Regions from separate parts of the Paenibacillus sp. FSL H8-0457 genome, predicted to be linked through region 2. Evidence: riboswitches for the same ligand, from Rfam matches in the RefSeq annotation. Region 2 holds a riboswitch; each other region holds the start of a gene.

Region 1 (3,281 bases), 580 kb from region 2:
AGCTGAGCAAGGCGGCCAGCCGCTGGATCGAAGAAACGGAGATCCTGTTCCGCAAGCTGGAGGAAGATAAATCGAAAAAAAACTGACGATATTTCGCAATCGTCAGTTTTTTTCTACTATATTTATTTTTCGAGCATATTCACGACTTCGGACTCAAAGCGGTCCACGTTGTCATTGGAGCCGATGACGACCATAATGTCGCCGGAGTTCACGACGTCCATGGCCGTCGGAGCAACGATAATGCCGGACTGTTTATTCAGCGCCACCACGCTGACGCCGTACCGGACCCTCGTATTAAGCTCGCTCAGCGTTTTTCCGTCCATGCAGTCCGTGACCGTCATCTCCACAATCAGATAATCCTTGGATAATTCGATATAATCAAGCAGGTTCGGCGTCACGAGCTGGTGCGCTACCCGGATCCCCATATCCCGCTCGGGAAAGATGACCCGGTCCACGCCAAGCTTCTCCAGCGCCCGGCCGTGCAGCACCGATATCGCCTTGGCAACGACCATCGCGACACCAAGCTCTTTCAACAGGATGGCGGAGAGGATGCTCATCTGAATGTCGTTCCCGATCGCAACGATTCCGCAGTCGAAGTTGCGAATGCCAAGCGATTTAAGCACTTCCTCATCCGTCGCGTCCGCCACCACCGTATGCGTCAGCAGCTCGCTCATATCCTCGACGACCTCTTCGTTCCGGTCGATGCCGAGCACCTCATATCCCTGTTCCATCAGCTCCAGCGCCAGACTGGCGCCAAATCGCCCCAAACCGATGATTGCAAATTGCTTTGGTTTCATGTCTCTCCTATACCCCTTATCCAATTATCATTTTGCCTTCCGGATGACGATATAATTCTTTACCCTTTTTCGGCCCCAGTGCATAAGCAAGCGTCAAAGGCCCCAATCGACCCGCAAACATCGTAAGGCTGATCAGGATCTTGCCGAACACGGTCAAATCGGGCGTTAAGCCCATGGAGAGACCTACCGTACTGAAGGCGGATGTCGTTTCGAATAGAATCTCCAGGAAGTCCCCTTCCTCTGTCGTCGACAGAATCATCGAGACGGTTAGAACGAGCAGCAGGGCCAGCAAGGCAATGGTCAGTGCCTTCAGCACCCGCTCCTGGGCCAGGCGATAACGGAACATAACGATGTCTTCCCGCCCGCGCATCATCGCAATGACCGCCCCTACCATAATGGTAAAGGTCGTGGTTTTGATGCCGCCGCCGGTTGACCCTGGAGATGCTCCGATAAACATCAGGATGACGATAAAAAATTGCGTTGCCTGTCTGAGCCCCGTAATATCTATAGTATTCGCGCCCGCCGTACGCGGCGTTACGGATTGGAATAACGCGCCGAAGAATTTTCCGCCCCAGTTCAGGGAACCCAGCGTTCTCGGATTGGTAAATTCAAATATGAGAATGACGATAAATCCGACCGCAAGCAAGGCAGCCGTCATCGTGAGCACCACCTTGGAGTGCAGGGAGAGCCTCCGCTGTTTTCGATAATCGATCAGATCGGACAGCACAATAAATCCAATGCCCCCGGAAACAATCAAGAACATCACAACGAAGTTGACTACCGGATCGTATACATACCCGGTCAAACTCCGAAAATCGCCAAACAAATCGAAGCCGGCGTTGTTAAACATCGTCACCGCATGAAAAACACCGTAATAGATCGCCCGGCCCAGCGGCATATCAAACGCCCAACGAACCGATAAAAGGACTGCGCCGCAGGCCTCGATGACGAGCGAGTACAGCAATACTCTGCGTATCAGCCTTACGATGCCTTCCATCGAGGACTGATTCATCGCTTCCTGCAAGATTAGACGGTCTTTGAGCGATATGCGTCTCTTCAGAACCAAGGCGAATAAAGTAGCCATCGTCATGAATCCGAGCCCGCCGATTTGAATCAGCAGCATGATCACGACTTCTCCGAAGGAACTGAATGTCGTTCCCGTATCCACTACGACCAGGCCCGTTACGCACGTTGCCGAGGTCGAAGTGAACAAGGCGTCAGTAAATCCAAGCGGTTCGCCCGTCGTCGTCGAGATTGGCAGCATTAACAGCCCGGTCCCGATGAAGATGATGGCCGCAAAACCAAGCACGAGAATTTGGGGCGGAGACAATGTAAGCCAGTTTAATTTAGCGTTCAATCGGACACCTTCTTTAAAAAAATCAACGAAAAAAGACACTGGAAAACGCAGTGCCTTTCGGTCTGGTTCCTGTGCAACAGCCTACGAGGTTAGCTGACGGATTCGGGCATTTCCACAGGTCGCCCTATTCATTATTCCGGGAATAATGAAATTCACCCCAATTACATGGTTCCCCCATTTTCATTACGAAATTCGGCTGGAATATTCGGTTCCTTCAAGCATGATGTGATTATAACTCAATCCGTTACGTAACCCAATGCCGTTTTTCGCCCGAAATATCTTTAAAAGAGCGCGAATTGGGCATATTCAAGAATACAAGCGTAGGGTTCTCTAACGTTTTCGAAACCTTTCATTCATTTTCATCGATTTATTTCAATATTCCGATAATTGGGATAAGCTGCTTATGGCTTTCATACTATGTTATATTGACTCTATGCGTTCTTAATCAGGCATATCGAATACCAGTGGGAGTATCAACTTTCTTAGAGGAGGAATTTCATGAATCGTGCAAGAGAGCCCTTGAAGCTGAAGCCCAATCTGAAGCAGCTCATCGCGCCTGCCGCAGTCGGCCTGATTCTGTTCCTATTATTTCAGGTATTTCCGTGGGCGAATCCGGACGATGCCGAGATGGCCTCACCGGATATCATTTCCAAGGAGCAGGCTCGGCAGGCAGCTTCAAGGTTTGCTCAGGAGCATCTGCAGTTTGCGGCTGCGGACACGGACGAAGCCTTGGTTACATATCAATCCAAATCGGAACTTTACGGATATCTGGCGAAGGAGAAGAGACTTTCGGAATATAACAAAACCTATGAAGCCAAATATCCCTATGACGTATACCGCGTTCGCTTCAGCGAGCCTGGAGGCGATGCCCTCAATGTGGACGTGCACATGCAAAATTCCGGCATCGTCGGATTCTCGTATGATTATGCCCGTTCCAGCTTTGATCGGATCGAGCTGAACAAGGGCGAGATTCAGAGGCAGATGCTGCTCGTCGTTGAGGACGGCATGACATTGGCCGAGAAGCAGGCGCTGGCGGAGCCATGGCTTCAGCGGGCGGGTTATGACCTGTCGAATCTGGAGCTGGTTACGAAGGAGGGGGATCCCCGTCTCAAATATGTGGACCCTGA
Region 2 (3,281 bases):
CCCTCATTGCCCGCGGAATTGCAGATCGACTGCTTCAGGCGGCTGGCACCCAACCTGTTGAAGAATCTGCGGTCCATGCCGTCGACGCTCAATATCCCCATATTGCCGTAGAAGCTGTAGGGCAGGATGCTCTCGGAGCCGTATTCCTCGATCAAGCCCTTATAGCGTCCGGCAATCTCCTGAATGGCTTCGTCCCAGCTGATCCGCTCGAAGGCGCCCTCACCCTTGGGACCTACCCTTCGCAGCGGATAGAGCACGCGTTCCGGATGGTACACCCGGTGTGCCATATTACGGACTTTATTGCAGATGGCTCCCTGCGTAATCGGATGCTCCGGATTACCGGTCACCTTGACGATTTTTCCGTTCTCTTTATGCAGCAGCAGGCCGCATGTATCGGGACAATCCAACGGACATACCGCCGGAAATACGCCGTTTTCCTGATGAATCATCGCTTGAGTCATTTCGTACTTCCCCCTTATGCTCGGCTGCATCATATCCCTTTATCTTAAAAGAAAATCGGGGTTCCAGTAAAGTCATACATTTTTTTCTAATCAGGTGATTCACTTTTCTCCCCCCCGGGTATATTCCTATCAAGAGCAAAGAAGAGTAACCCAGACCCTTTCTCTTCCTTGCCGAATCATGGACCACTCCCAAAAAAATTCGCCATGCCAGTGTCTCCTCCCCCGAGACCGGCATGGCGAATTTGTTTATATGGCATCCTCCCAGTGACCGATGTTCCCCGCGACTAACCTTCCATATTATAGAAACTCGTGATTTTCGCAGAAAACATGCAAAATAAAAAGCCTGTCAAAGCCACGTCTTTATGTAAGCGCTTATCTGTCATTTTTTATAAATAATTCTGTTCGAATGATCGTTGGAGGATGTTTTACAAACGATTGGAGCAGGCGTAATATACTATTCAGCTTCGAAAACATTCTTCATATTCACATGACATTCGCTTAATTTCCATGATGGAAAGCGGGGGAACCAACCGTATGGAGGGATACCTATAGGATCCTTCAACCATACTATGGGGTGAATCCTGATGCGTCGCGTACGTACGCCGCGATGGAATCAGGTAGGGCGACTCTCACCGCCCGAATCCGACAGCTAACCTCGTCAGCGTTGATCGGGAGGGTTGTGAACTTGTGATCAAACACAGGGTTCTAACCTGTGTTTTTTGTTTGCCAAAAATCAGCATAGGAATGGTGACCGTTCCTATGTCCAGCATATAAAAAACACCGATAGAAGTCCGTTCAGGGAGCTTCTACCATGAACTTAATCTTAAGCGGCGGTGAAAAACAACCATGTTATCCTCAATCAAGCGCTTCCTCATCGGAAGACCGCTTAAATCAACGGAATTAGGCGAACAAAAGCTGAATAAAACCAAGGCGCTGGCCATCCTGTCATCCGATGCGCTATCGTCCGTGGCCTATGGCCCGGAACAAATCCTCATTGTGTTGATGACCGTCGGGGCAGCTGCCTATTGGTATTCCATACCGATTGCCGTCGGCGTCCTGGTCTTATTGCTGGCACTTATCCTGTCGTACAGACAAATTATTTTCTCCTATCCGCACGGCGGCGGCGCATATGTCGTGTCCAAACGGAATTTGGGCATGTACCCGGGGCTGGTGGCCGGCGGTTCCTTGCTCGTGGACTATATCCTGACGGTTGCGGTCAGCGTGTCGGCCGGGACGGATGCGATCACGTCGGCTTTTCCGGAATTGCACGCCTATAATCTGCCGATCTCTATCGTGTTCGTTCTATGCTTGACCGTATTGAATTTAAGAGGAGTTACGGAGTCGGCCTCCATATTGGCTTATCCGGTTTACCTGTTCGTGCTTGCGTTATTTATCCTGATCGGGGTAGGGATATTCAACATTGCCACAGGCCATGCGTCTCCGGAGCTTCATACGCCGATCGGCACGCCCGTAGCCGGGCTGAGCTTGTTCCTGCTCCTGCGCGCATTTGCCTCGGGCAGCTCCGCCCTGACCGGCGTGGAGGCGATTTCCAATGCCATTCCGAATTTCAAAGACCCGGCCCCGAATAACGCCGCCAAAACTCTGGTGGCGATGGGATCGCTGCTGGCCCTGTTATTTTCGGGCATCGTTTTCCTGGCTTATTACTATGGGGTCAGTCCCAGCGAACAAGTCACGGTCGTTTCCCAAATTGCCGAGCATACCTTCGGGCGAAATGCGCTTTATTACTTCATACAAGGGACAACGGCCTTAATTCTGATCCTCGCCGCCAACACGGGGTATTCCGCTTTTCCCCTGCTGGCCGTCAATCTGGCGAAGGATAAGTTCATTCCTAGAATGTTCACCGTCCGCGGCGACCGTCTGGGATACTCGAACGGAATCATTATTCTTGGATTTTTCTCCATTCTGCTGCTGCTGGCTTTTGAAGGCAAAACCGAGCATCTGATTCCGCTGTATGCCGTCGGCGTGTTTATCCCGTTTACCCTCTCCCAGACCGGGATGATGGTGAAATGGATTCGCGAAAAGCCCGAAGGCTGGATCGTCAAGCTGATCATTAACACCACCGGCGCATGCATCAGCTTTATCGTGACCATGATCTTCTTCTTTACGAAATTCGCCCAGGTGTGGTCCGTCCTGATATTCCTGCCGCTGATCATCTGGATTTTCACCCGGATCCGCAAGCATTACGAGGCGGTAGCGGACCAGCTCCGGATTACGACCTGCGAGCCGGTTAAGCCGATTGAGGGGAATGTCATCATCCTGCCTGTGGCAGGAATCACGCATGTGGTGGAGAACTCGCTGAATTACGCCAAATCGCTGGGAGCGGGCCAAATCATCGCGGTGTACGTGCCGTTCGAGCGGGAGGAGGAAGTCGCCTTCCAGGAAAAATGGAAAAAGTGGCAGCCGGACATCCGGCTGGTGACGCTGCACTCGCCTTATCGGAGCATCATTCAGCCGCTGACGAAATTCATCGATACCGTGCAGCGCAAGGCCAGCGAATCCGACTATCAGGTTACCGTCGTCATTCCGCAGTTCATCCCCAAGAAGGGCTGGCATAATTTCCTGCACAATCAATCCAGCCTGCTCATCCGGGCACATCTCCTGTATCGGAGAGACGTGATCATCACGACGGTTCCCTACCATTTAAAAAAATAGCGGGCTTGTTCCCTGCTTGATTCATTACTGGGAACAGCCTCGCCCATCACGACAAAAAAACTGCGATCAACCGCTGCCTTTCATCAAGGACGGTTGAACGCAGCTTTTTTTGCCCAGACGCTTGCCAGGCCTCCGGCATTAGGAAAC
Region 3 (3,281 bases), 530 kb from region 2:
CATCGATTACCTCCCCTGCCCCGCTGAAGATGGAGTCCTGGAAATACAGCTCACACGAGAACTACGCGCTGAATGTTTACACGAGAGGCAAGCTGGTGCTGCAAGGCATTGAACGGCAGGTCGGTCCACAGATGATGGGGAAAATCATGCATACCTATGCCCAGAAATATCGGTTCAAGCACCCAACCACGTCTGATTTTCAGAAAGTCGTCGAGCAAGTAAGCAAAACATCCTGGCAATCGTATTTTGACCAATATGTATATGGAAGCCAAATGGCCGACGTCGCCATCGATGTGATCAAAACCAAAAATAAAGGCACGTCAGACCATCCGCGGTATGAATCCACGGTCAAGATTACGAGCAAGGACGGAGATATAACCGATGTGCCTATCGTGTTCGCCTTTGAAGACGGCAAAACGGTGGAGCGAACCTGGAGCGGTAAGGACGAAAAAGTTACGTACACCCTGGAGTACAGCACCCCGCTCGCCTGGGCCATGGTTGATCCGAAATACTCCATCGTTCTGGAGAATAGACACATCAATAACTATATGAAGGCAGGAATGGATCCGAAGGTGGTCACACGCTGGAATCTCAGTATTACCAAGCTTGTGGAGACGTTGTTCGGCAGCCTGTCATGGTGAGGGGGGAGCACATGAAAAGTTATGCAGGCCAAGGGTGGATCAGTGTTAAAGACCAATTATACGTCTCCATTCTGCTGTTCTTGTACCGCATGCTGTGGGGATATTGCCTGTACCGGCTTGTAAAATCGGCAGTCGTCCCCCTGCTGATGCGGTATCCGGATTCTGCCCCTAACGAGCTTAGTCGCCTGTTATTCTTCTACGAGGGCGAGATGAGTCTATCGTTAAGCGGCACGGTCCATACCTATGGTTGGCTTCTGGCCGCTCTGCTCCTGATCCGGATGGTATGTACCCCGCTCATTCGGGCAGGCATCTTCTATAACCTCCACCAGGAGGCTAAGGGCGAGCGCGGATTATTCTTCTTCACCGGCATGCAGAAGCTATGGAAGCCCGTTACGGTATTTTATCTGATCGAACTTGTTCTTACCTTTGTGCCCGGATACTGGATTCTGCCCAAAATCCTTCCGATCCTGCTGAACGGGATCCATGAGCCGGTTCTGCTGCTTCATGCGCTGCCTCATGCAGCCGGCTGGTTTCTGTACGCCTATCTGATTCGCCTGTTATTGCTCTATATGCAATTCGGCCGTACGGACAATTCCGGCATGATCAGCTCCGTTCTTGCGCTCTTCCGCCGACTGGGCACGGCTGTGCTGTTATCCCTTACCGTTGGCGGATCGGCCTGCGTCATTCTTTTGCTCCTGAGCTCGGCATCGCTCTTCTGGGCGGGATTGATCGGCTTGATTATTCAGCAAGCCTCTTATTTTTTAAATGGACTCTTCCAAATTTGGGTAATTTCCGCCCAATATCATTTGTGGCGGGATTCTTCTTCGCAGCATGCCTAATCGTTACATTTCGTTACCATCATATGATAAACAAGCTCGTAAATATGCTGTAATCGGAAGCGACACATTTCTCTCTCGGACTTGATTTTACAAAGAATAGAAGCTCATTTTTCCTCAATATTACATTTTCCGATGGCCAAGTTACAAAAAAACCTGATCCCGCATGATGGGGACAGGTTTTTTTGTATAAAAATGAGCTTTCCTCATTTGCCAAATTGTTAATACTCTGCTAAAATAACGAATATGTTAGTAACAACTTTGTCATCTTTACTGTAACTTTTTGCTGGAACTATGTAATTTCGTTAAGCATGTTGGAACGTCAGACGTCTATGAATGGGTTCATCAACATTTTAAGGAGCCGAATTCCCATGATTGGGAAGCGGGGGATCCGTTTTGGGTGAATTGATCTCGCAAGAGAGGGATCATAGGGGACCTTCAACCGAACCCTTAAGCTAACCTCGCAGGCAATGGAAGGAGCTTTTTGTTTTGAAAAAGAAGTTAACGGCCATTTCTCTAGGCCTGGCCCTCGCACTCACATTAGGGACCGGAAGCGCTTTCGCCGATTCCAAATTAAATACTGCAATCAAACCAGCCATTGGTGTCTCTTATAAAACAGGTGGAACCACAACGAATGGTTTTGACTGCTCCGGATTCACCAGCTATATCTACAAGAAACTTGGTCTTAGCCTGCCGCGCACGTCTGGAGCTCAATACAAAGTCGGTACGGCCGTAGCCAAGAGCAAGCTGAAAGCTGGCGATCTCGTGTTCTTCAACACATCCGGCAGAGGTGTATCTCATGTGGGTATTTATGTTGGGGGCGGCAAATTCGCTCATTCCTCATCCTCGCGCGGTGTCATCATCAGTCCGCTGAGCCAGAGCTATTACGCCAATCGATACGTAGGTGCTAAGCGAGTCATGAGTCAGTCTACGTACAAGTCTGTAGCTGTGAACTACAATTAATTACTGGAACTTCATTGATTTATCCTTTACAAGAAGCCCTGGGCGTATGAGATTGTGCCGATCTCATCCAGCGGCTTTTTCTTTTGTCTGCTCTGTGTATACCTTTATAACGTTTGGGACAACGAAAAAGTTCCCACTTTTCGAGAAAAAAAGAAAATTATTATGCGAATTCACTTCGCCCCCTCATGTCGTTGCATCTTCTACCCTTTATATACCCTCCTCTCCCTTCATTAAACACCCTAATGGAAAAATATTGATTTTATTTTCTGAGGACTACTACGAGCAGCGATACGTAGGTGCCGAGCGCATCATGAGCAATGATCAGTATGAAAAGTCGACCGGAGAATCCTCCTAAGCTTCGATGTCTTATCCTCGTCCTGCCCATACATATCCGTTTGCCCGTCAAAGGAGACCTACTTCTCTTGGACGGGCTTTTTGATGCGGCTAGAATGTTTGAGAAATGGGGTATAATTTAATTTGTAATTATGACAGGGGGACTTTGCCAATGGATGCAGCACCGATTTCATTTCATACGGTGGTCATGCGTGAAGAGCACGCGAAAGAAATATGCGCCTGGACCTATCCTCCTCCCTATAACATTTACGCTTTTCTTCCCTGGGAGCAGATGAAGGGGCTTGAGATCGAGTTTGGGGATCCCGACATCCGCCGGGAACAGTACATTTCGATTTTGGATGAACGGAAGACGCTATGGGGATTTGCCCAACTGTTTCCGATGCATGAGGTTACGCGAATCGGGCTGGGCATGCGGCCTGATTGGTGCGGGCGGGGAATGGGTAAACGGTTTATGCAGACGATTGTCCGGGAAGCGAGGCGGAGGCGG

Evidence for each region. Region 2 has a riboswitch for cyclic di-AMP ahead of MHI43_RS30220 (APC family permease). Riboswitches for the same ligand answer to the same signal wherever they lie in the genome.
Region 1: it holds a riboswitch for cyclic di-AMP, as region 2 does, so the genes downstream of both, MHI43_RS27480 (TrkH family potassium uptake protein) here and MHI43_RS30220 (APC family permease) in region 2, are expected to answer to the same signal.
Region 3: it holds a riboswitch for cyclic di-AMP, as region 2 does, so the genes downstream of both, MHI43_RS00485 (C40 family peptidase) here and MHI43_RS30220 (APC family permease) in region 2, are expected to answer to the same signal.

What each region holds. Positions count from the first base shown of each region.
Region 1 is NZ_CP150293.1:6,114,682-6,117,962, forward strand. It holds gene MHI43_RS27470 (LysR family transcriptional regulator) at 1-86, shown strand, start outside; gene MHI43_RS27475 (TrkA family potassium uptake protein) at 123-797, opposite strand; gene MHI43_RS27480 (TrkH family potassium uptake protein) at 814-2,154, opposite strand; cyclic di-AMP (ydaO/yuaA leader) riboswitch at 2,218-2,362, opposite strand; gene MHI43_RS27485 (CPBP family intramembrane glutamic endopeptidase) at 2,653-3,281, shown strand, end outside.
Region 2 is NZ_CP150293.1:6,691,646-6,694,926, forward strand. It holds gene MHI43_RS30215 (molybdopterin oxidoreductase family protein) at 1-461, opposite strand, end outside; cyclic di-AMP (ydaO/yuaA leader) riboswitch at 947-1,141, shown strand; gene MHI43_RS30220 (APC family permease) at 1,308-3,134, shown strand; gene MHI43_RS30225 (formate/nitrite transporter family protein) at 3,273-3,281, opposite strand, start outside.
Region 3 is NZ_CP150293.1:101,335-104,615, reverse strand. It holds gene MHI43_RS00495 (M1 family metallopeptidase) at 1-641, shown strand, start outside; gene MHI43_RS00490 (hypothetical protein) at 653-1,480, shown strand; cyclic di-AMP (ydaO/yuaA leader) riboswitch at 1,827-1,962, shown strand; gene MHI43_RS00485 (C40 family peptidase) at 1,967-2,440, shown strand; gene MHI43_RS00480 (GNAT family protein) at 2,946-3,281, shown strand, end outside.